Parabacteroides timonensis: one gene and its partner. The protein of the gene in region 2 binds, or shares a complex with, the protein of the main gene of each other region. Links are inferred from orthologs where the notes say so. Each region holds a gene or a part of one and is shown on either strand. Other genes may lie near its edges. The genes, in order: meaB and scpA.

The links.
Region 1: the proteins of scpA (region 2) and meaB are in contact, whole or in part, in a crystal structure (PDB 8DPB), measured with the Methylorubrum extorquens proteins. The link is inferred for Parabacteroides timonensis from one-to-one orthologs. Residues at the interface, in SOR27001.1 of Methylorubrum extorquens: Glu577, Glu578, Asn579, Asp580, Gly581, Arg582, Arg583, Arg585, His596, Ala604, Ser605, Ala608, Asp609, Gly611, Phe612, Asp613, Val614, Asp615, Ile616, Gly617, Pro618, Leu619, Glu625, Arg628, Gln629, Val631, Glu632, Asn633, Asp634, Glu661; in SOR26638.1 of Methylorubrum extorquens: Arg20, Ala21, Ala24, Arg25, Thr28, Ser32, Arg33, Arg34, His37, Thr98, Gly99, Gly100, Ser101, Ile102, Leu103, Lys106, Thr107, Ala110, Ala113, Ile114, Asp115, Arg116, Ala118, Phe119, Ile120, Arg121, Pro122, Pro124.

What each region holds. Positions count from the first base shown.
Region 1 is NZ_LT669940.1:725,100-735,467, reverse strand. Bases 1-2,806 are described here. They hold meaB (methylmalonyl Co-A mutase-associated GTPase MeaB), read left to right. Parts: upstream 1-759; coding sequence 760-1,854; downstream 1,855-2,806. Other genes in these bases: pfkA (6-phosphofructokinase), read right to left, coding at 1,928-2,806; BQ7394_RS03705 (DUF1573 domain-containing protein), read left to right, coding at 1-742. Outside these bases: more of pfkA, read right to left, coding at 2,807-2,908; BQ7394_RS03690 (4-hydroxy-3-methylbut-2-enyl diphosphate reductase), read right to left, coding at 3,005-3,877; cmk ((d)CMP kinase), read right to left, coding at 3,890-4,579; type IX secretion system protein PorQ, read right to left, coding at 4,599-5,600; BQ7394_RS03675 (energy transducer TonB), read left to right, coding at 5,819-6,508; BQ7394_RS03670 (polyprenyl synthetase family protein), read left to right, coding at 6,589-7,563; BQ7394_RS03665 (TatD family hydrolase), read left to right, coding at 7,568-8,353; BQ7394_RS03655 (MotA/TolQ/ExbB proton channel family protein), read left to right, coding at 8,672-9,418; BQ7394_RS03650 (hypothetical protein), read left to right, coding at 9,428-9,901; BQ7394_RS03645 (biopolymer transporter ExbD), read left to right, coding at 9,940-10,368. UniProt on the Escherichia coli protein: Binds and hydrolyzes GTP. Likely functions as a G-protein chaperone that assists AdoCbl cofactor delivery to the methylmalonyl-CoA mutase (MCM) ScpA and reactivation of the enzyme during catalysis.
Region 2 is NZ_LT669941.1:2,761,951-2,772,688, forward strand. What follows is about bases 7,798-10,738. They hold scpA (methylmalonyl-CoA mutase), read right to left. Parts: upstream 10,373-10,738; coding sequence 8,222-10,372; downstream 7,798-8,221. Other genes in these bases: BQ7394_RS18650 (hypothetical protein), read right to left, coding at 7,798-8,097; mutA (methylmalonyl-CoA mutase small subunit), read right to left, coding at 10,385-10,738. In the rest of the region: replication restart helicase PriA, read right to left, coding at 1-218; BQ7394_RS18625 (porin family protein), read right to left, coding at 288-881; murQ (N-acetylmuramic acid 6-phosphate etherase), read right to left, coding at 1,388-2,209; BQ7394_RS18635 (ATPase), read right to left, coding at 2,224-3,057; BQ7394_RS18640 (MFS transporter), read right to left, coding at 3,078-4,361; BQ7394_RS25900 (DUF4922 domain-containing protein), read right to left, coding at 4,358-5,293; BQ7394_RS25905 (glycosyltransferase family 2 protein), read right to left, coding at 5,324-6,790; more of BQ7394_RS18650, read right to left, coding at 6,889-7,797. UniProt on the Escherichia coli protein: Catalyzes the interconversion of succinyl-CoA and methylmalonyl-CoA. Could be part of a pathway that converts succinate to propionate.

The DNA of each region.
Region 1 (10,368 bases), on a different replicon or contig from region 2:
AGGAAACGTAACACCGAAACCGCTTCAGCCTACATTTATTTACCCTTATTCCATCGGCGATCTGAAGATGCAGACCAAAACGGTTCTGTACAGTAGTATCCGTCCGGATGAAACATTAGGGGAAAAGATCAGTGTGAAGAACGAAGGAAAAACAACTCTTACGATCCATCAGGGTAAAGTACCAAACTTCCTGACCGTAGAAATTCGTCCTGCCCAACTGGCACCGGATGAAGTCGGCGAAATTACTTTATTGATGGATGCCAAGGCTACCAAAAGAAAAGGACGGGTTACAACTGAGATACCTTTAACGATTGAAAGCATAGGACAAAAAGAAATTTCAGGAAAAGTGCATGTAGCAGCCAATATAATTGATAACTTTGGAAAATTATCGGCTGCAGAAAAGGCACAGGCTCCTGTTGCACAGCTATCGGGTACTTTACTCGACTTCGGGAAATTACCGGAGAAAGGTGGTTTTATTCCTCTGATCGGAGGTAAAGTGACCGGAACTGTCGACATTACCAATACCGGAAAGTCACCGCTTCTTATCCACAGCATCAGCTGCGATAATGAATTGGTGGATATCTCCGGAGGCAAAAAAGAAATTAAACCGGGAACGACTGCTACCTATAAGATTTCGGTTCGTCCACGAGAAATCAAGACAAAACTGGAAGCGCTTATCAATGTGGTATGCAATGACCCGAACGGCCCTGTCCGCCTTATAAAAGTAACAGCTGAGAAATAATAAATTGTCAATTAAACATGGAACATCCCGAAAACGACGATCTTTACAGAGGATTAAAGGTAAACAAGGGAGTAGCCGACGTACCGACTGTAAACCCGTATCTCAAAAGACCTCAACGTAAAGCATATACCCCTTCCGAATTTGTAGAAGGGATACTGAAAGGAAATATAACTATCCTCAGCCAGGCTGTGACCTTGGTTGAAAGTGCTAAATATGAGCATCAGCAATTAGCTCAGGAAATCATCGAAAAATGTCTTCCTTTTGCCGGAAAATCGGTTCGTATCGGTATTACCGGAGTACCCGGTGCAGGAAAGAGTACCTCCATCGATGTTTTCGGCATGCATCTGATCAAAGAAGGACGTAAGTTGGCCGTACTGGCCATCGACCCGAGTAGCGAACGCTCCAAAGGTAGTATCCTGGGAGATAAGACCCGTATGGAAGCTTTGTCACGCGAAAAAGACGCGTTCATCCGCCCTTCGCCATCGGCAGGTTCACTGGGTGGTGTGGCACGTAAAACACGTGAAACGATAGTTTTGTGTGAAGCTGCCGGTTTTGATACCGTATTCGTAGAAACAGTAGGTGTCGGACAAAGCGAAACGGCCGTACATTCAATGGTCGACTTCTTCCTACTTATCCAACTGGCAGGAACAGGGGACGAACTGCAAGGTATCAAACGTGGTATCATGGAGATGGCAGACGGTATCATTATCAATAAAGCAGACGGCGATAATATCGACAAAGCGAATCTGGCGGCTGCACAGTTCAGAAATGCCCTGCATCTTTTCCCGCCCGCAGATTCCGGATGGTTCCCCAAAGTATTGACCTACTCAGGTTATTACAACATCGGAATCAAGGAAATCTGGGATATGGTAGGCGAATACATGGAGTTTACCAAGAAAAACGGCTACTTCAATTACAAACGGAATGAACAGGCCAAGTACTGGATGTATGAAAGTATCAACGATACATTACGTGAAACATTCTATCATAATCCCGCCGTTGAAGGCATGCTGATACCGACAGAGCAACAGGTGTTGAACAACGAGATCAGCTCGTTTGTCGCAGCTAAACGGATGATGGATTTATTCCTGGACAATTTATCGAAGAAATAAGGTATAGCCTAAAACGAATAAACCCCGCCAGATTGCTATCCGGCGGGGTTTATTTATTTCTGACAACTCATGTTTAGATGGAAGACACACGAAGTGTATTCAATAAATCACGGTTGATCGGTTTATCATTCTTAATAGCCTTGGAGAACGGCACGTATACGATCTGGTCATTCTGTATACCCATCATCACGTTACGCTGATCGTCCAGTAACGCATCGACAGCTCCGACTCCCATACGGGTTGCCAGGATACGGTCTTGTGCCGTAGGCGATCCACCACGCTGCAAGTGTCCCAAGATAGAGACACGAACATCGAACTGGGGATATTCATTCTTTACACGTTCGGCCACACCCATCGCACCGCCGGTTACTTCACTTTCGGCAACCAGTACGATACTACTGTTTTTTGATTTACGGAAACCATTTTCGATCATTTCCGCCAACTGGTCCTTCTCCATAGATATTTCCGGGATGATCGCAGCTTCTGCACCTGAAGCAATCGCACCGTTCAATGCAAGGAAACCTGCATCTCGTCCCATCACTTCGATAAAGAACAAACGATCGTGGGAGGTAGCTGTATCGCGAATCTTATCCACACATTCCATGATAGTATTCAGGGCTGTGTCGTATCCGATCGTAACATCCGTACCATACAGGTCGTTATCGATCGTACCCGGAACACCGACTATCGGATAATTGAATTCCTGTGCAAATATGCGGGCACCGGTCAATGTACCGTCCCCACCGATTGCGATCAATGCATCGATACCTTCTTCCACCAACTTATCGTATGCCTGCTTACGGCCTTCAGGAGTTTTGAACTCCATACAACGAGCTGTTTTCAATATTGTTCCACCACGCTGGATAATGTTACTTACATTCTGAGTCTTGAATTCTTCAATTTCACCTGTGATCAATCCTCTGTAGCCTCGAAAAATACCTTTAACCCTAATCCCGTTATAAATAGCGGAACGCGTCACTGCACGGATGGCAGCGTTCATTCCGGGAGCATCACCTCCGGACGTTAAAATGCCAATACATTTAATAGTAGACATAGCGTCTTTATTTTATATTATTCGCGGCAAAAATAATAATTATTTGCCAACATTCTTTCATTTTCTCTGAAACTTAATGAAATCTTAATCATTCTATCAACGCCCGGCATTCAGTTCCTGAATACGGACAGCCACCTCTTCCATCAACCATTTCGGAGTGGATGTGGCCCCACAAACGCCTACCCGGCGTACTCCGGCCGGAAGCGGTTCGGTAATCTCCTTCACTTCCGAAATGAAGATCGTGTTAGGATTTGCCTTACGACATTCCTCCAGCAACATCTTTCCGTTCGAACTTTTCTTCCCGGCAACAAAATAGACCCAATCATGGCCGGATGCAAAAGTTTTGATATTGGGAAGACGATTGGCTACCTGGCGACAGATGGTATCGTGATATTCAAAGCGGACATTTTCTGCTCTACGCTGTTCTATCTCTTTCACTACTTTACGAAAACCGTCGAGCGACTTGGTGGTCTGGGAGAACAGGCAGATATCTCGGTTAAAATCCAGACGATCCAGGTCTTCGATCTTTTCCACGACAATGGCGGTTCCTTCCGTCTGTCCGACAAGTCCGTTCACTTCGGCGTGTCCTTTCTTTCCGTATATGACCAGTTGCGTATTGTTGATACGGGTTTCCTGGTAACATTTATGTATTTTACGTTGTAATTGAAGAACTACCGGACAAGTGGCATCGACGATCGTTATATCGTTCTGCCGGGCAATTTCATAGGTTGAAGGGGGTTCTCCATGAGCACGAAGCAAGACTTTTTTACCTTTCAAAGTAGAGAACTCGCTATGATCAATCGTCCGCAAGCCATGTGCCTGCAATCGCTCGACCTCCAGGCTATTATGCACGATATCTCCTAAACAATATAATATATCGGTATTGTTGAGTTCACGTTCTGCACTTTCAATAGCTGTCACCACCCCAAAGCAGAAGCCAGAGCCTTTATCTATTTCTACTTCAATCATTGTAACTGTTACCTATTTAGAGATAGCTTTTTCATATTGAACAAGCAGCCATGCTTTTTGTTCAGCAATGGTCATACGCGAGTTATCCAATACTAACGCATCGTCTGCTTTACGCAGGGGACTTTCCTTACGGGTCGAATCGATATGATCGCGGGTTTTCACATTTTCAAGAACTTCCTCATAAGACGCAACCTCCCCTTTAGCTTTCAGTTCGTCCAGACGACGTTGCGCTCGGACCTCCGGACTGGCGGTTACATATATTTTCAGTTCTGCATCTGGGAAAACCACAGTTCCGATATCTCTCCCGTCCATTATGATCCCTTTTTCTTTACCCATCTCCTGCTGCATGGCAACCAGGGCACGACGGACAAATCCCAACGTGGCCACAGGACTGACCCAATTTGCCACTTCCATTCCGCGTATTTCTTTTTCAACTTTAACACCGTTCAGGTAAGTATCAGGCCGTCCGGTTTCCGGATTGAAACGAAGGGATATATGGATATCGTTCATTGCCGCCTCGAGCTTTTCCTCATCGATCCGGTCTCCTTTGAACAGATTATGCTGAATACAATATAATGTTACAGCCCGGTACATAGCTCCGGTATCTATATATGTATAACCGATCTCTTTGGCGAGATCTTTTGCCATAGTACTTTTTCCTGTTGAAGAAACACCATCGATGGCGATCACTATCTTTTTCATTCTTACTTTAATTATATTTTCAAGGTTTAAAATCGGCCAGTGTAGTAGAAACGCTGACCATCATCGACATGGCTGAAGGATGATATTTGGCGAAAGAAACACCTACGTCGAACATTTTGATCTTCACGCCGGCACCGGCCGAGAAACCGGATAACCCATTTCCTCCCCCTTGGAGCTTCATATCCATCTTTGTCTTCGGATTAAAACCGACACCAATCCAGAAATTCTCACTGGGTATATAATCTACTCCGAATACAAAATGCTTAAACAATGCCTGGGCGAAGTTATCACCTTTATAATCGGGATCTGTCTCATCCAGATAGTCGAATTTCCAACGATTCAGATGCATAGCTGTAACGGATAGGCGGAAAGGGGCATGATTCATCTTTTTTGAAATACCCATCTGAATATCCCAAGGCATTTTCTGACGGTCATCATTATAGGGTTTCAACTGTGCACCTATATTTTTGAACACAAACCCGAAAGAGAACTCTTTTTCCGAATTATAATAACTCAACCCGGCATCCACCGCAAGTCCCAACGAGGTATAAATATCATAATTGGAATAGAGGAACTTCATAGAAACACCTCCGCGCCAACGTTCCGATAAATCATACGAGAAAAAACCATTGACAGCAATATCGTTTGCCGTAAAATCGGCAGTCGGCTGATTATGTTCATCCATCCCAATAAACTTCCCGTTATGGAAATAATTGACTCCTACCCCCCAGGCTCCACGTTCACGGAACGCTTTTGTAAACAGGGCACTTCCAACATTTACGTCTGCTATATAATTCATATAGTTCAGGTTTATCATACCGTCCATTTCCCCCCCAAGCAAAGCCGGGTTATGAAAAATAAGGGAGGGATCTCTTTCTATCAGGGACACGGTATGACCTCCAAGAGCATTCGCCCTGGTCGATGAAGGGTAGTTCAAAAAAGTAAACACCTGCTCTCCGGTTTGTGCCGCGACAGATTGTATAAAGAACGAAAGGAACAATACAGCTAATATATTTCTCATATTTTTCAACAAATGCGTACAAAGATATAAATACGGTTGTAACATATTTCATAAACAGAAACGGAAAAAACAGGAAAAAGGTATATAAACACCGTTATTTTTCTTTCGGTTCAAAAAAAAACGAAAATATAGAAGTATTTTTCCCAGTTTACTATTGATATATAAAATAATTTGTATTTTTGCGTACTGGAAAACACATATTTAAACATTATAAGAGTATGGAAATTAAGAAATCACCGAAAGCGGACTTAGAAGGGGGCAAAACACTCGGTATCCTGATGGGTATGGTTGTTGGCTTAGCCGTTCTATTCGTTGGGTTTGAATGGGGAACCCGTGATATTCAGGTAGTCCAAACAGAAGGCGTCGCTGATATCATCGCTGAAGAGGAAATTGAAATTACAAGACCGGAGGATACGCCTCCTCCACCACCCCCACCACCAGCACCTGCTGCAGTAGAACAACTGAACATTGTGGATGACGACGTGGAACTGGATCAAGTGGATCTTATCTCATCTGAGGATGACCAGACTTCAGCACAGGTTGAAGCTTATGTGGCACCTGCAGTTGTGGAAGAAGAAGAAGAATCTGCTCAACAGATCTTCACAGTCGTAGAAACAATGCCGGAATTCCCGGGTGGACAGGGTGAATTGCTGAAATACCTTGCAAAATCAATCAAGTATCCGGTTATTGCACAGGAAAACGGTATTCAAGGTCGTGTAACTTGTTCGTTCGTTGTAAACCGTGACGGTTCTATTGTAGACGCAGAAGTTATCCGTGGTGTAGACCCATCTTTGGATAAAGAAGCCTTGCGTGTGATCAATAGCATGCCCAAATGGTCTCCTGGTAAGCAGAGAGGTAAACCTGTACGTGTAAAATATACAGTACCTGTAACTTTCAGATTACAATAATAATTTCTAAACATATTAAAAAGGCTGCTGTAAACTTGCAGCCTTTTTTTATTTTGTCTTATCTATAATTCAATATCGATATGTTATCTTTCAACGAGATCCTGCAAAAAATAGAAAACGAAATATCTCAACTCAGTTTCGAATATCCCCCTAAAAGTTTATACGACCCGATCGAATACATACTGTCATTGGGAGGAAAAAGGATCCGTCCGGCTTTGGCATTAATGGCTTGTAATTTATACCGCGAAAATGTAGACAACGCAATCAACCCGGCATTGGGAATAGAAGTTTTCCACAACTTTACCCTATTGCATGACGACCTGATGGATAAGGCTGACAAAAGAAGAAACAAACCGACAGTTCATAAGGTATGGAATGACAACACAGCAATCCTTTCGGGAGATGCAATGTTGATAGCCGCTTATCAATTGATCGGAAAAACCGAACCGGAACATCTGAAAGAAGTGTTCGACCTGTTCACAGCCACTGCACTCGAGATATGCGGAGGTCAGCAATATGATATGGAGTTTGAATCACGGACAGATGTTACAGAAGCGGAATATATAGAAATGATCCGGTTAAAAACCGCTGTTCTACTTGCCTGTAGCTTAAAAGCTGGTGCTATCATGGGAGGTGCATCCAAAGAAGATGCCACGAATCTTTATGAGTTCGGAATAAACATCGGACTCGCATTCCAATTGCAGGATGATCTGCTGGATGTATATGGAGATACAGCAACATTCGGTAAAAATATCGGTGGAGACATTATCTGCAACAAGAAAACATTCCTACTGATACATGCTTTTGAACTCGCCAACATGGAACAAAAGCAAATCCTAAAAGACTGGATCGGAAAAGAGTCTTTCAACCCTGCTGAGAAAATCAAGGCAATCACCGCCATATACAATACATTAAATCTAAAAGATATCACGACGGCTAAAATGCAGGGATATTACGACAAAGCAATGGAACATCTCTCCGCATTAAATGTATTACCGGAAAAACTGACTATATTAAAAGAAGTAAGTAACCATTTAATGTATCGCCAGTCTTAATCACATGAATTTAATAGATACACATAACCATCTGTACCTGGAAGAATTCGACCTGGAACAAGATGCACTGGTTGATGCCGCCCTGAAATCAGGTATCGATACGTTGCTTCTCCCGAATGTCGATCTCACAACGGTAGAACGGATGCATGACCTATGCGACCGTTTTCCCGATTTTGCCTATCCGATGATGGGATTGCACCCGACAAGTGTGGACGAACACTATATTGACACGCTAAAAAAAACGGAATCTTATCTCGGCAAACGCCCTTATTGTGGTATTGGAGAGATCGGAATAGACTTATACTGGGATAAGACATACCTGAAAGAACAGAAAATCGTATTCGAAGAACAACTGAAATGGAGCATCGATCTCGATCTCCCGATTGCGATCCATACAAGAGAGGCTTACCCGGAAGTTCTTGAAAGTATCCATAAAGTAGGAGCCGACAAACTGAAGGGAGTTTTCCACAGTTTTACAGGTACCAATACAGACCTGGAAGAAATTAAGAAATTGAAAAAATTCAAATTGGGTATTAACGGGGTAATTACCTTTAAAAATTCAAAACTGTCGGAGACAATTTTATCTACCGACATTAACAGTATAGTACTCGAAACTGACGCTCCATACCTGGCGCCTGTACCATATCGGGGGAAACGAAATGAACCCGTATATATATGGAAAACGGCAGAAAAGGTAGCGGACACATATAGCCTTACATTGGATGAAACGGTAGAAATAACAAGAAAAAACGCACTGGATTTATTTAAAATTACTAATAAACATGCGTAGTTTGACTTTTTCAGCTGGAAGACCAAATTTATTCCGTCAGATATTGTGTATATGTCAAGCAAAAACTTTAGATTTGTGCACTGAAACGTTTGGATATGCGATTTTTTTCGTATTTTGCGCTCGTTTTAGAGGAGACAAAGGCTGAAAATTGGAGAGATGCTCGAGTGGTTGAAGAGGCACGCCTGGAAAGCGTGTATACGCCTAAAGTGTATCGCGGGTTCGAATCCCGCTCTCTCCGCTTAGGTACCATGAGGATATTATTAACAACAAAAATAAAAACAAATAAGAGAATTATTAATCTTAAAAATTAAACACACAATGAAAAAGTATTTTGCAAAAACATTCATGGGTTTATGTGCCCTTGGAATCTCTACCGTAGCATTCGCGCAGGACGCTGCAGCCGGAGCTGAACAAGTTGTTGAAGGTGGTATGTACCAGGCTTTAAAAGTTAAGTTCATCGAGGGTGGTGCAGACTTCATGAGTTTGGTTGCTATCGCTTTGATTTTCGGTTTGGCTTTCTGTCTTGAAAGAATTATTTATCTAAACTTAGCTGAAACTAATGCTAGCAAATTATTAAAAGGTATCGAAGATGCACTTGACAAAGGTGATGTAGAAGGTGCAAAAGCTATTGCTCGCGACACAAGAGGTCCTATCGCTTCTATCGCATATCAAGGTTTGATGAGAATTGACCAGGGTATCGACGTTGTTGAAAAATCAATCGTTTCTTACGGTGGTGTACAGGGTGGTCTTTTGGAAAAGAACATGTCTTGGATCACATTGTTTATCGCTATGGCTCCGTCATTAGGATTCTTGGGTACTGTAGTTGGTATGGTTATGGCGTTCGATAAAATCGAACAAGTTGGTGATATCAGCCCGACGGTTGTTGCTGGTGGTATGAAAGTGGCTTTGATCACAACAGTAGGTGGTCTTGTTGTTGCTTTGATCCTTCAGGTATTCTATAACTATTTATTGAGCAAACTGGAAGCTATCCTGAACCAGATGGAAGATGCTTCTATTACATTGCTTGATATGGTTATCAAATACAACCTTAAATTCAAAAAATAATTCAGAATTATGGCAGTTACTAAAATAAGAAAAATATCCAGCTGGACATTACTGCTCACATCTATTATCAGTATTGTTGTATTGGGTATGTTCTACGCAGGAGGCGTTGTAGACCCTTCTGTTGAAATGAAAGAGCCTATATATACTGGCTTATTGCTCAACTGGACAAGTGTATTGTTCTTCATTACGATTGTTAGTACAGTGATTTTTGCGATCTGGCAGTTTACATCATTACTGAAAACTAGCCCTAAATCAGCATTAGCATCATTGGTCGTTGTTGTTTGCTTCGCAGCCATGTTGTTCATTACTTATTCTATGGGAGACGCAACTCCTTTGAAAGGTCTGAATGCAGATTCTCAGGCATACAATATTCCTTTGTGGCTGAAAGTTACAGACATGTGGATTTATTCTACAGTTATTTTGATGGTCCTGATCATCATCGCTGTTGCAGCCGGTTCTGTAAAGAGAATGCTTAATAGATAATAGTAATAAGAAATACGATATAAAACAATTCAAGCGATATGGGAAGAAAAAAAAGAAAAGTGCCCGCAATGAATGCGACTTCTTCAGCCGATATTGCTTTCATGTTGCTTATCTTCTTCCTTATTACTACCTCAATGGATACAGATAAAGGTTTGGCAAGACGTTTACCGCCGCCTGTACCCAAAGACCAGAAGAAAAACGATGAAATGGATATTAAAAAGAGAAACATCCTGGTTGTACTGATCAACAGTAATAACCAAATTCTCTGCGACAACCAGTTCATCGATATTAAGCAATTGAAAGACAAGGTTAAAGAGTTCATTGAGAACCCTTACAATGACGAACATAAGCCTGAAAAGACTGAAGTCGATGTACCGTTCTACGGTAAAATGATGGTAACAAAAAATCACGTTATTTCATTGATGAATGACCGTGGTACCGAATATCAAGCTTATATTGATGTCCAG
Region 2 (10,738 bases):
GGAGTCGCATCCAACAAGGCATAAATTTCTTTCGTTTCAAAATCCGTATCAGGCCTGCGTTCATGCACATCCATTACAATCGCCGTATAATAGCGCTTCTTACCGAAATGGACAATCACCCGACAACCGGGAATGACAGCAGTTTCCAGATCGGAAGGAATACTATAAGTATAGCTATTCTCTAACGGAAGGGGTAATATGACATCTGCGTATTTCATTTACGAGGTCAAAAGTAACAAAAAAGGCCGGACTGTTAAAGTCCGGCCCTGCATATCTTTTATCTGTTATCAAAACAAAACTGCAGCTGTTATAGACCATCCACGGTTCTTAGCACCTCCCAAATCCAGTTTGTCTGCACTGTAATTGTCAGTCAATCCCAATCCGTAATTTATCCCTACCTGTAAATGGCTTATCAATTCAGCCCCTACACCGAAGTTTAGTCCTGCACTGAAGTTTTTTGTTTTCATCTGTTCGCCCAAAACATTCCAGATTTTATCTCCTCCGACACGGAAACCGATATAGGGTCCGGCCGACAGATAAGCTTTAACAAGAGGAATACCGAATTTCCATTTCAAATTGACCGGTACATCGAGATAATCCGTTTTTATACTGGTCTTTTCAGTACCTTTCGCTTTCAGTTCCAGTCCTTTCTGAGAATAAAGGATCGCCGCATCCAGTCCGATACCTACCAGTGGAATTGTTGTCTCGATCATCGGACCGATCTGGAACCCTGTCACATTATCCGCTTTCAATATATCAGAATTCAGATGAACGGACGATATGTTTACTCCTCCTTTTAATCCGAACTTCAGTTGTGACTTAGCCGGCACGGCTATGAATACCATCAAAATAACCAAAACTAAACCTGTAACCTTCTTCATATTGCCTGTTGTTAATTAATTATGTTTGCAAATAAACGCACTTTTCCTATAATAAACAAGTATTCCTATCATCCTGTTCATTCATAAAAAGGAAAGCATGCACCGATTACGGAGCTCATCCCGCAAACCGATCCATGCCTCTTTTCCTAATTATTATGGCAAAATAATTAAAAACAAAAACGTTCAGACAGCTAGAGGGGAAACGGGAGTAAGAATAGTGGAGACGACAAGCTGCCCCCTGTTCTCTTCCGGCCTTTCCTCGAAGCCGTCGAAATAACATGCCTTGCAGGTCTTCTGACTTACTTCCGGTTTGAGCGCCTTCCCATTCAAAAAAGAACAGTGGCACTAGTGTTGCCCAATCCGTTATGAAGCTTACAGCAGCGGGACTGTCCGGGATTTACACCCGATTCCCTTTTAATCCTTTCCTGCGGATACAGGTCCGGAACAATGCACATCGCAAATATAGAGATATTTTCGTTTCGTTCTCCATCAGTTGATGAAAAATATCAAATATTATGTTTTCGATATTCATCAACGGCAGCCTTTACCGATCCATACATGAGAAGGAGTCGCTGCGACTGGCCATAACTCAGTCCCAACTCCTCTGCCACCATCCGCGTTCCGCGGTCGACCAGTTTCTGATTAGTCAATTGCATATTGATCATCCGGTTGCCTTTTACACGCCCCAACCGGATCATAACAGATGTTGAAATCATATTCAGAATCATCTTTTGTCCCGTACCGGACTTCATACGCGAACTACCGGTTACAAATTCCGGACCGACAATCATTTCGATCGCCACATCGGCCTGAGCAGCCATGGGTGAATCCGGATTACTAGAGATAGAGGCTGTCAGTATCCCCTGCTCACGGGCTTTACGCAAAGCTCCAATCACATAAGGGGTCGCACCGGATGCAGCAATACCGATCACCGTATCTTTGGTCGTGACCTGATGCTCCTGCAATTCCTCCCAACCACGCTCCATGTCATCTTCCGCATTCTCTACCGGATTGCGAAGAGCTGTATCGCCACCGGCAATCAGACCGATCACCAAAGTAGGGGGCATTCCGAAAGTAGGAGGTATTTCAGAAGCATCGAGCACTCCCAGCCGACCGCTTGTTCCGGCCCCCAGATAAAAGATACGCCCTCCCTGTTTCATCCGGGGAACGATCTGATCTACCAGTTTCTCTATCTGGGGGATTGTTTTTTGCACTGCCAATGCGACCTTCTGGTCTTCTGTGTTTATATCTTCCAACAACTCCCGAACAGATTTCTCTTCCAGGTCATTATATAATGAATCTTGTTCTGTTATTTTAGTAAATGACATAATCAAATATAAGTTTACTTACCATGATACGCAATCAATCCCTCCATCGGACTTTGCGCAATCGCTCCAAGATGGAGACCCAAATCAAAAGCAATATCTTTCAGTATATCCTGATAATACCAGGCGACTGAACCGACCAGGTGGACAGGTAATTCAAAACAATCATACTGCTTCACGTTTCGGGTAAAAAATGCCAGAAAGCTACGGGTGACCAGTTCCCAAATGGCAGGTTCATCCAAATGCTCCCGTATAAAAGGGGAAAGGCCGGCCAGAAAACGGTTAGGGAAAGGTTGCCGGTAAACCTTGTCCATAATCGATGCCGGAGTCAACCCATATTGTGTAAGAAACTGCTCTTTAAGGGCCGGAGGTAGTTGGTTTTTCAAGACATCCCCAATCAATAGCTTACCCAATACAGCACCGCTTCCCTCATCTCCCAGAATAAATCCCAGGGGAGAAACGTTCTTTATAATCTCTTTACCATCGTAATAACAGGAGTTCGAACCGGTTCCCAGAATACAAGCTATCCCCGGCTCGTCGCCACATAAAGCACGGGCAGCAGCCAAGAGATCACTCCCTACCTCAACAGGTACAGACAGATACCGGTTAACAGACCGACGTATCATTTCATTCTTTTCAGGGAAAGCACAACCCGCCCCGTAAAAATAGACAGCGGAAGGTATAAGGTCTTTTAATGCAGGCAGTAATCCGGTTTCAATCTCCTTCCCTATCTCCTCCTCCGTCTGAAAGAAAGGATTCATACCTCGCGTTTGAAAACGAAGGGCAGGTTTTCCTCTTTCTATTACACACCAATCTGTCTTGGTGGAACCACTGTCGGCTATTAGTATCATATTTCCGTTTTATTACTTAATTAATCGATCGTTCTGTCTTTTTTACCGAATGCCGGATCTATCTTAAGGAAAGCAGTTACAGCCAGTGTGATCAGGCAACATCCCATCACCCACCAGAAGAAGTTCACATATCCCAGTTCCTCCTGCAACCACCCGGCAATCATTCCCGGAAGCATCATCCCCAATGCCATAAAAGCGGTACATATCGCATAATGAGCCGTTTTATGTTCACCATCGGAGAAATAGATCAGGTACAACATATAGGCAGTAAAACCAAATCCGTAACCGAACTGTTCAACAAACACACATACATTAATGACCAGCAGGCTTTCAGGAAGTGCACTACTCAGGTAGATAAAAACCAGATCAGGCAATGTGATTGCCAGCGCCATCGGCCAAAGCCATTTCTTTAATCCGCCATGCGCCGCCACGATTCCCCCGATAATACCTCCCAGCGTCAGGCCTATAATACCGATTGTACCATACACCAGGCCGATCTCAGAAGTAGTAAGTCCCAAACCACCCACTTCGCGCGGATCGATCAGGAAAGGTGTTACCAGCTTGACCAGTTGTGCCTCGGGAAAACGATAGAATAGCATGAACAGTATAGCGACCAATGCCTGTTTCTTCCTGAAAAACGAGACAAATGTAGCAAAGAATTCTTTAAATATGGTAGAAGCAGTAACTGTTACAGCCGCTTTATCGGACTTCGGAACCGGCAAAATATACTTATGATACAGGCAGAGACCGATAAATAGTCCGGCCAGGATCAGGAAAGTGATCGACCAAGCGAACGGAATCTTTCCGGTGCTGTCCTCCAAAGCTCCGGCCAGCATCACAAGTAATCCTTGTCCGGCAATGGTTGCAATACGATAAAAGGTACTTCGTATCCCGACATAGAAAGCCTGATCGTGCGAGTCGAGTGCCAGCATATAAAAACCGTCCGCTGCAATATCGTGTGTAGCCGAACTGAAAGCCACCAGCCAGAAAACGGCCAGGGTCACCTGAAAGAAATGATCCATCGGGATAGTAAAAGCGATACCGGCCAATCCTGCTCCTATCAGGAACTGCATGGTGACAACCCACCAGCGTTTCGTTTTCAACAGATCGACAAACGGACTCCAGAAAGGTTTGATTACCCAGGGGAGATACAGCCAACTGGTGTACAGGGCTATATCGGTATTACTGATCCCCAGCCGTTTATACATGATAACGGAGATTGTCATCACAGCAACATAAGGCAATGCCTCTGCAAAATAAAGCGAGGGTATCCAACACCAGGGGGATGTTCGTTTTGTTTTCATAAGGAGTATGATTTAGATTTACTGATTAACTGATCCATCTCCTCCGCGGAGAGGCAAGTTTCACTTATAATTTGTTGCAGGTCTCCGGAGGTCACTTTACGGAAATCTTTTTCCAGTGGAGTGATAAAAACACCGGCCATTTCGACCGTTGCCGGACTGATCAATATATTGGCATCCCCTTCGACATAATAGCAGGCAGGATGCAGTTTCTTTCGCGGATAAACACAGGTGATCCATTGTCCGGCTTCCGTCCAGACCAATACGTTCATCATAGGTTCGTACTCCTCCGTCCTGATCGGTAGCAAAGAGTACAGGTGGTTGAAAAGAACGACAGCGTCTTCCTTATCTGCAGACACGAGAACGAACATCGGTTGCAGGAAATCCCTTAAAGCAAATAAGGTTGCCTGTCCGGAAGAAAACACCACCTCTTTCCGGACTTTCCGCCAGTTTGTCTCGAGCGGCAGGAAGCCTTTATTTCCTGCCTGAAAATGCATATGATCGGGAGCTGATGCTCCGCATTTCGGGCCGTTATAAAAAATGATGAAATCTGTCAGGGCTTCAGCCAACAACAACATATCTTTATAACGGGAAGAGATACGTTGTTCCAGATGTGCCCGAAGCGGGATGGTCAGATGTTCGCGAAAGATAGGATACGGATTCACCATGATCTGATACTCTTCCCCAAAGTCAATCCATTGTTGATTGCCGGGACGGTTCGCCTCACAAAGGAAACAGGGACGGGCAGCCAACGACTGTTTATCGATCTTCGCTGCCGACGAACGGATACGCTCCGGATTGAACTGAAGAATAACGGGATAACCATTCACCTCCAATATACGGGTCTGCACCTTTTCGAGAGCGGCATAGTTTACCTGTGCCAGCTCCCAAAAGGTAAGATGTTCGCGTATTAATTCTTTAGCCTGTTGATTTATATTTTCCATTATTCTTTATCCTTCCATGTTTCATAAAACATTTCCACGCGCCCTCAACTCCCGTGTACGCAGGCTGTCTTTATAAGCATTATATTCATTAACCTTGTGTATATCGAGTGAAGCATCCGTATTGTCTTCCCAGCGCCGGCAGAGATACAGGACATCATAAATCCGGCCGATCGCGTAAGTGCGTGAAATAGCCAGGCCGATCGCGTAATCTTCACCATAACTTACGTTCGGCATCTTTATTTCGCGAAGTATCGGAGTATAAAAGGCTCTTGGTGCTCCCAGCCCGTTAATGCGTAACGCATTATTACGTCCGTTTTCCGGGGTCCACTCCCGGTGGTCGATAATGCCCGGTGGTATTTCATTCAGGTCGAAGTCGGTCATTTTATAGGTTCCGATTACCATTGCACATTTTTCAGTGTAGAACGTATCGACAATCTTCTGCAATGTATCCGGCCCGCTATATACGTCATCGCTGTCGAGTTGCACACTGAACTTACCGCATAACGGATGAGCGGCAGCTAAATTCCAGCATCCGCCTATCCCCAAGTCGTCACGTTCGGGAATCAGATGAACCAACCGGTCGTCGGAAGCATACCGACGAATCACCTCGGTAGTTCCGTCTGTGGAATGATTATCTACAATGATCAGATTGAACTTAAACGAAGCCTGTTGCATAAACACGGAACGGATAGCATCTTCAATGGTTCGTACCCGGTTGCGGACAGGGATAATCACAGTAGCTTCATATTTGAAGCCTTTCGATGCAAACTTTACTGACTGGATTTTCTTTTTCAGATATTCTTTATTATATCTCAGGGTAGAAGTAAATGCAGCTTCCATTTCCAACTGAACATCCCTGTTTTTAGGATTTACATAATCAAACTGCTTTTCCCCGCTTTTACGGATATCTTCTTCCTGGAATGTATACAGATACTCCCTGATATGAATAATTCCCTCCACTAAAGCAGCACAATGAAGACGAAAACGATACAGACCGGCATATTTATACACGGGAGCCTTATCGGGAAGTTGCACCAGATAAGTGTCTAATGCATCATATTTAATCATCAGCAACGGCCCGAAGTCAAAATCATCCCGAACACTTCCCAACTGGTAATCATTCACCGGATGGTTCTTTTTAGTTCCGTTTGATATCTCATAATAATCGGCATAAACAATCCGGTTGTATTTACATTCCTGAAGAACCGTATCCATCCGTTCCAGTGCATATTGTCCAAACCGGATCAGGCCGGGACGGAGATAAAGCAAAACATTCTTTCCTTCCGCATGTTCATAGATAGAACGCAGCGTTTGTGTGCTGGTTAGTGTATCGACTGAGAGTATCTCACAACCGGGATATGGTTCGACATCAGGATTGGATGTCATCAGGAAAATCTTATCGATAAGACCCGTTTTATTCAACTCTTCAACAATAGGAGCGAGTAGTTCAGGAGAAATATAAGGTAAAAAACAATTGATCGATTCCATATAGTAATAAGTTTATCTTTATTGAGGCGTAAACATAAACAAAAAAGGCCGTTTCTCAAACGAAAAACGACCCTATTACTTTCTTCTAAAAGATAAATTTATCCCCAATTCCAGTCATCTTCTCCCAGGAAGCCACCACCACCGTGAGTTTGCCCGTACCGCTTCAGGAATGATTTTAAACCGGAAACAGTAGAGACTGAGGACACATATTCTTCAATGCCTTTCATATCTTTTTTATGACGGGTAAACAGCATATTCATCTGGATAGGCAGATCCTTCCATGCAAAGTTACGCAGTTGGGAGTATGGCCCTTCTACACCAGGAATCGGAGCATTTTTGATAATTCTCAACTGTTCATCAAAACAAATCAATAAATAACGAAGTTTCATATTATATGCCATAAGGTCTTTTTCTTCGGCCGGAGCTGCCATCGCTACCTCTTCCATCCATTCGATCTGTGTGATCAAAATATCTGCCAGATTTTTTTGTGCATTATCGACAGCTAATTGCTTCAAAAGTTCTTCTTTCCGGGCAGTACGCACTTCGTCTTCCACCCCTCCTTTGTAAAACTCTTTTATCATATCTACATAGAGTTTCTTCATTTCTCCGATGGCCTGGCTTATCTGAAATTGTTCAAGCAGAAATCTCTTTGATACTTTTTCCGCTCCGGCTTCTTTTGTTTTCTTACCAGCACGCGTTGCTTTTTCTCCCGCAGCAGCATTCGCCCTTCGATCCCGTGCTTTCATATAAGCAGAAATAGCAGTCAGCAACTCGTCTTCCGTCTTCGCAGCCTCCATTGCTTTATTGGGTCTGATACCACAACGATTGACAAACAGGCTTAAAGTGTCTTCTACAGCTTCCTGATCCAACTCCTCACGACTCATGCCGAGCGTCAGTTCGTCATATTTATATTTCAACTCTAAAAGATGTTCCCGCTGTTCGTCGGTAGTCACGAAATCTTCAACTCCCTGGCTTTCCTCTGCAAAAAGATCAAGGAGTGTATCCTTTTCGCTTGAAGTCAGTTCTCCACTCTCATAAGCCTCATCCAGATACACAAGGTACTTATATTTTAAAGCTGTTTCTTTTTCAAATACAGGCTTGGCATTCCGTTCAAAAAAATCCTTGATACGTTCTTCCTTTTCCGGTATCAGATAGATTTCCTCTTTTTGGCCGGCAATCGTCTTTCTTATACGATTTAATTCTAATTGTGCACCGGATAATTGCTCTCTTTCTTTTTTATCGGATAAACGACGGGAGATGTCGTTTCTTCCTGTTCTGCCCTCATGAAAATGTCGTTGTTTTGCCATCTTTGTATGTATTTAATTATGTAAGTATGTTCTTTGTGTATATAGATTCGTGCACATTGGAAAAAAGAACTGCGTAGTTCTCTACAGAAAACTACGCAGTATCAATCTGTAAGATATTCAGCTATTATTCTTCTCCTATCAGGATTTCCAGGATCTGAACAGCAGCCTTAGCCACTGAAGTACCCGGGCCGAAGATAGCAGCAACACCTGCTTTGTACAGGAAGTCGTAGTCCTGTGCAGGGATTACACCACCGGCGATGACGATGATGTCTTCGCGGCCTAACTTCTTCAGCTCATCGATAACCTGCGGGATCAATGTCTTGTGTCCGGCAGCCAGAGAAGAAACACCCATTACGTGAACGTCGTTTTCAACAGCCTGACGGGCAGCTTCTGCCGGAGTCTGGAACAACGGTCCCATATCCACGTCGAAACCACAGTCTGCATAACCTGTTGCAACAACCTTTGCACCACGGTCGTGTCCGTCCTGACCCATCTTAGCGATCATGATACGCGGCTGGCGACCTTCCTTCTTCGCAAACTTTTCAGTCAGCTCGCAAGCCTTAATGAAGTCTGCATCTTTCTTTGTTTCTGATGAATACACGCCTGATATAGTTCTGATGATTGCTTTATAACGTCCCACAACAACTTCGCAGGCATCCGAGATTTCTCCCAATGATGCACGCAGGCCAGCAGCCTTAACAGCCAGTTCCAGCAAGTTGCCTTTCTTAGTTTTCACACATTCAGTGATATCGGCCAATGCTTTCTGAACAGCTTCTTCGTCGCGGTTTTCACGCAACACCTTCAAATTGGCAATCTGTTCGTTACGAACGGCAGTGTTGTCGATTTCAAGGATATCGATCGGATCTTCTTTCGGCAGACGATATTTGTTAACACCAACGATTGTCTGAACACCTGAGTCGATACGAGCCTGTGTACGAGCAGCAGCTTCTTCGATACGCATCTTCGGAAGACCTGTTTCGATAGCTTTTGCCATACCGCCCATGCTTTCGATTTCCTGGATCAATGCCCAACCTTTGTGTACCAGTTCGTTTGTCAAAGATTCTACATAGTAAGAACCTGCCCACGGGTCGATTTCCTTACAAATCTTTGTTTCTTCCTGGATATAGATCTGTGTGTTACGAGCGATACGTGCAGAGAAGTCTGTCGGCAATGCGATAGCTTCGTCCAGCGCGTTGGTGTGCAGAGACTGTGTATGTCCCAGTGCAGCAGCCATAGCCTCGATACAAGTACGACCTACGTTATTGAACGGATCTTGTTCCGTCAACGACCATCCTGAAGTCTGGCAGTGAGTACGCAAAGCCAGTGATTTCGGGTTCTTGGCACCGAAGCTCTTCACGATCTTCGCCCACAACATACGTGCAGCACGCATCTTGGCGATTTCCATGAAGTGGTTCACACCGATAGCCCAGAAGAATGACAGACGCGGAGCGAATGCATCCACATCGATTCCTGCGTTCACACCGGCACGAAGATATTCCATACCGTCGCACAGTGTATAAGCCATTTCGATATCTGCCGTAGCACCGGCTTCCTGCATGTGGTAACCGGAGATAGAAATAGAGTTGAACTTCGGCATCTTCTGTGATGTATATTCGAAGATATCAGCGATGATCTTCATAGAGAATTCAGGCGGATAGATATAGGTGTTACGCACCATGAACTCTTTCAGGATATCGTTCTGAATTGTACCGGCCATTTCTTCCAACTTAGCGCCCTGTTCCAGACCTGCGTTGATGTAGAATGCCAATACCGGAAGAACGCCACCGTTCATGGTCATGGAAACAGACATCTTGTTCAAAGGAATACCAGCGAACAATACTTTCATGTTTTCCAGCGAACAGATGGATACACCTGCTTTACCAACGTCACCTACAACACGTTCGTTGTCGGCATCGTATCCGCGGTGTGTCGGAAGGTCGAATGCAACAGACAGACCTTTCTGACCGGAAGCCAAGTTACGACGATAGAATGCATTTGATTCTTCTGCGGTAGAGAAACCGGCATACTGACGGATTGTCCAGGGACGCATAGCGTACATACCGCTATACGGACCACGCAGATAAGGAGGCAGACCGGAAGCATAGTTCAGATGCTCCATTCCCTCCAGGTCTTCTTTCGTATAAACAGGTTTCACCTCGATATGCTCAGGTGTTTTCCAATCGGTTTCAATGCCATTGGCTTTTGCCCATTCGGCAGCATTGGTAGCTGCAAAACCGGCATTCTTGATATCTATGTTTTTAAAATTTGGTCTCATAATTGTTTCTACTTAAGCGATTCCTAATTTTGCGTTGAAAGCCTTCAATGTTTCGAGCACGTTGCTCTTTACATTGATAAATTGATCGATACCCTGAGCTTTCAGGTCTTCCATACATTCAGGAGCACCGGCTACAACGAACTCAGCACGTCCGGCCAATGCTTTATAAGCAGCAGGAGCATATTCTGCATATTCGTCATCACTAGAACAAAGAACAACGATCTGAGCACCTGCTTCCATCGCTGCATCAACGCCGGCTTCTACTGTTTCGAAACCTAAGTTATCAATTACCTTGTATCCTGCACAAGCAAAGAAGTTACTTGAGAACTGTGAACGGGCAATACGCATAGACAGGTTACCGATAGT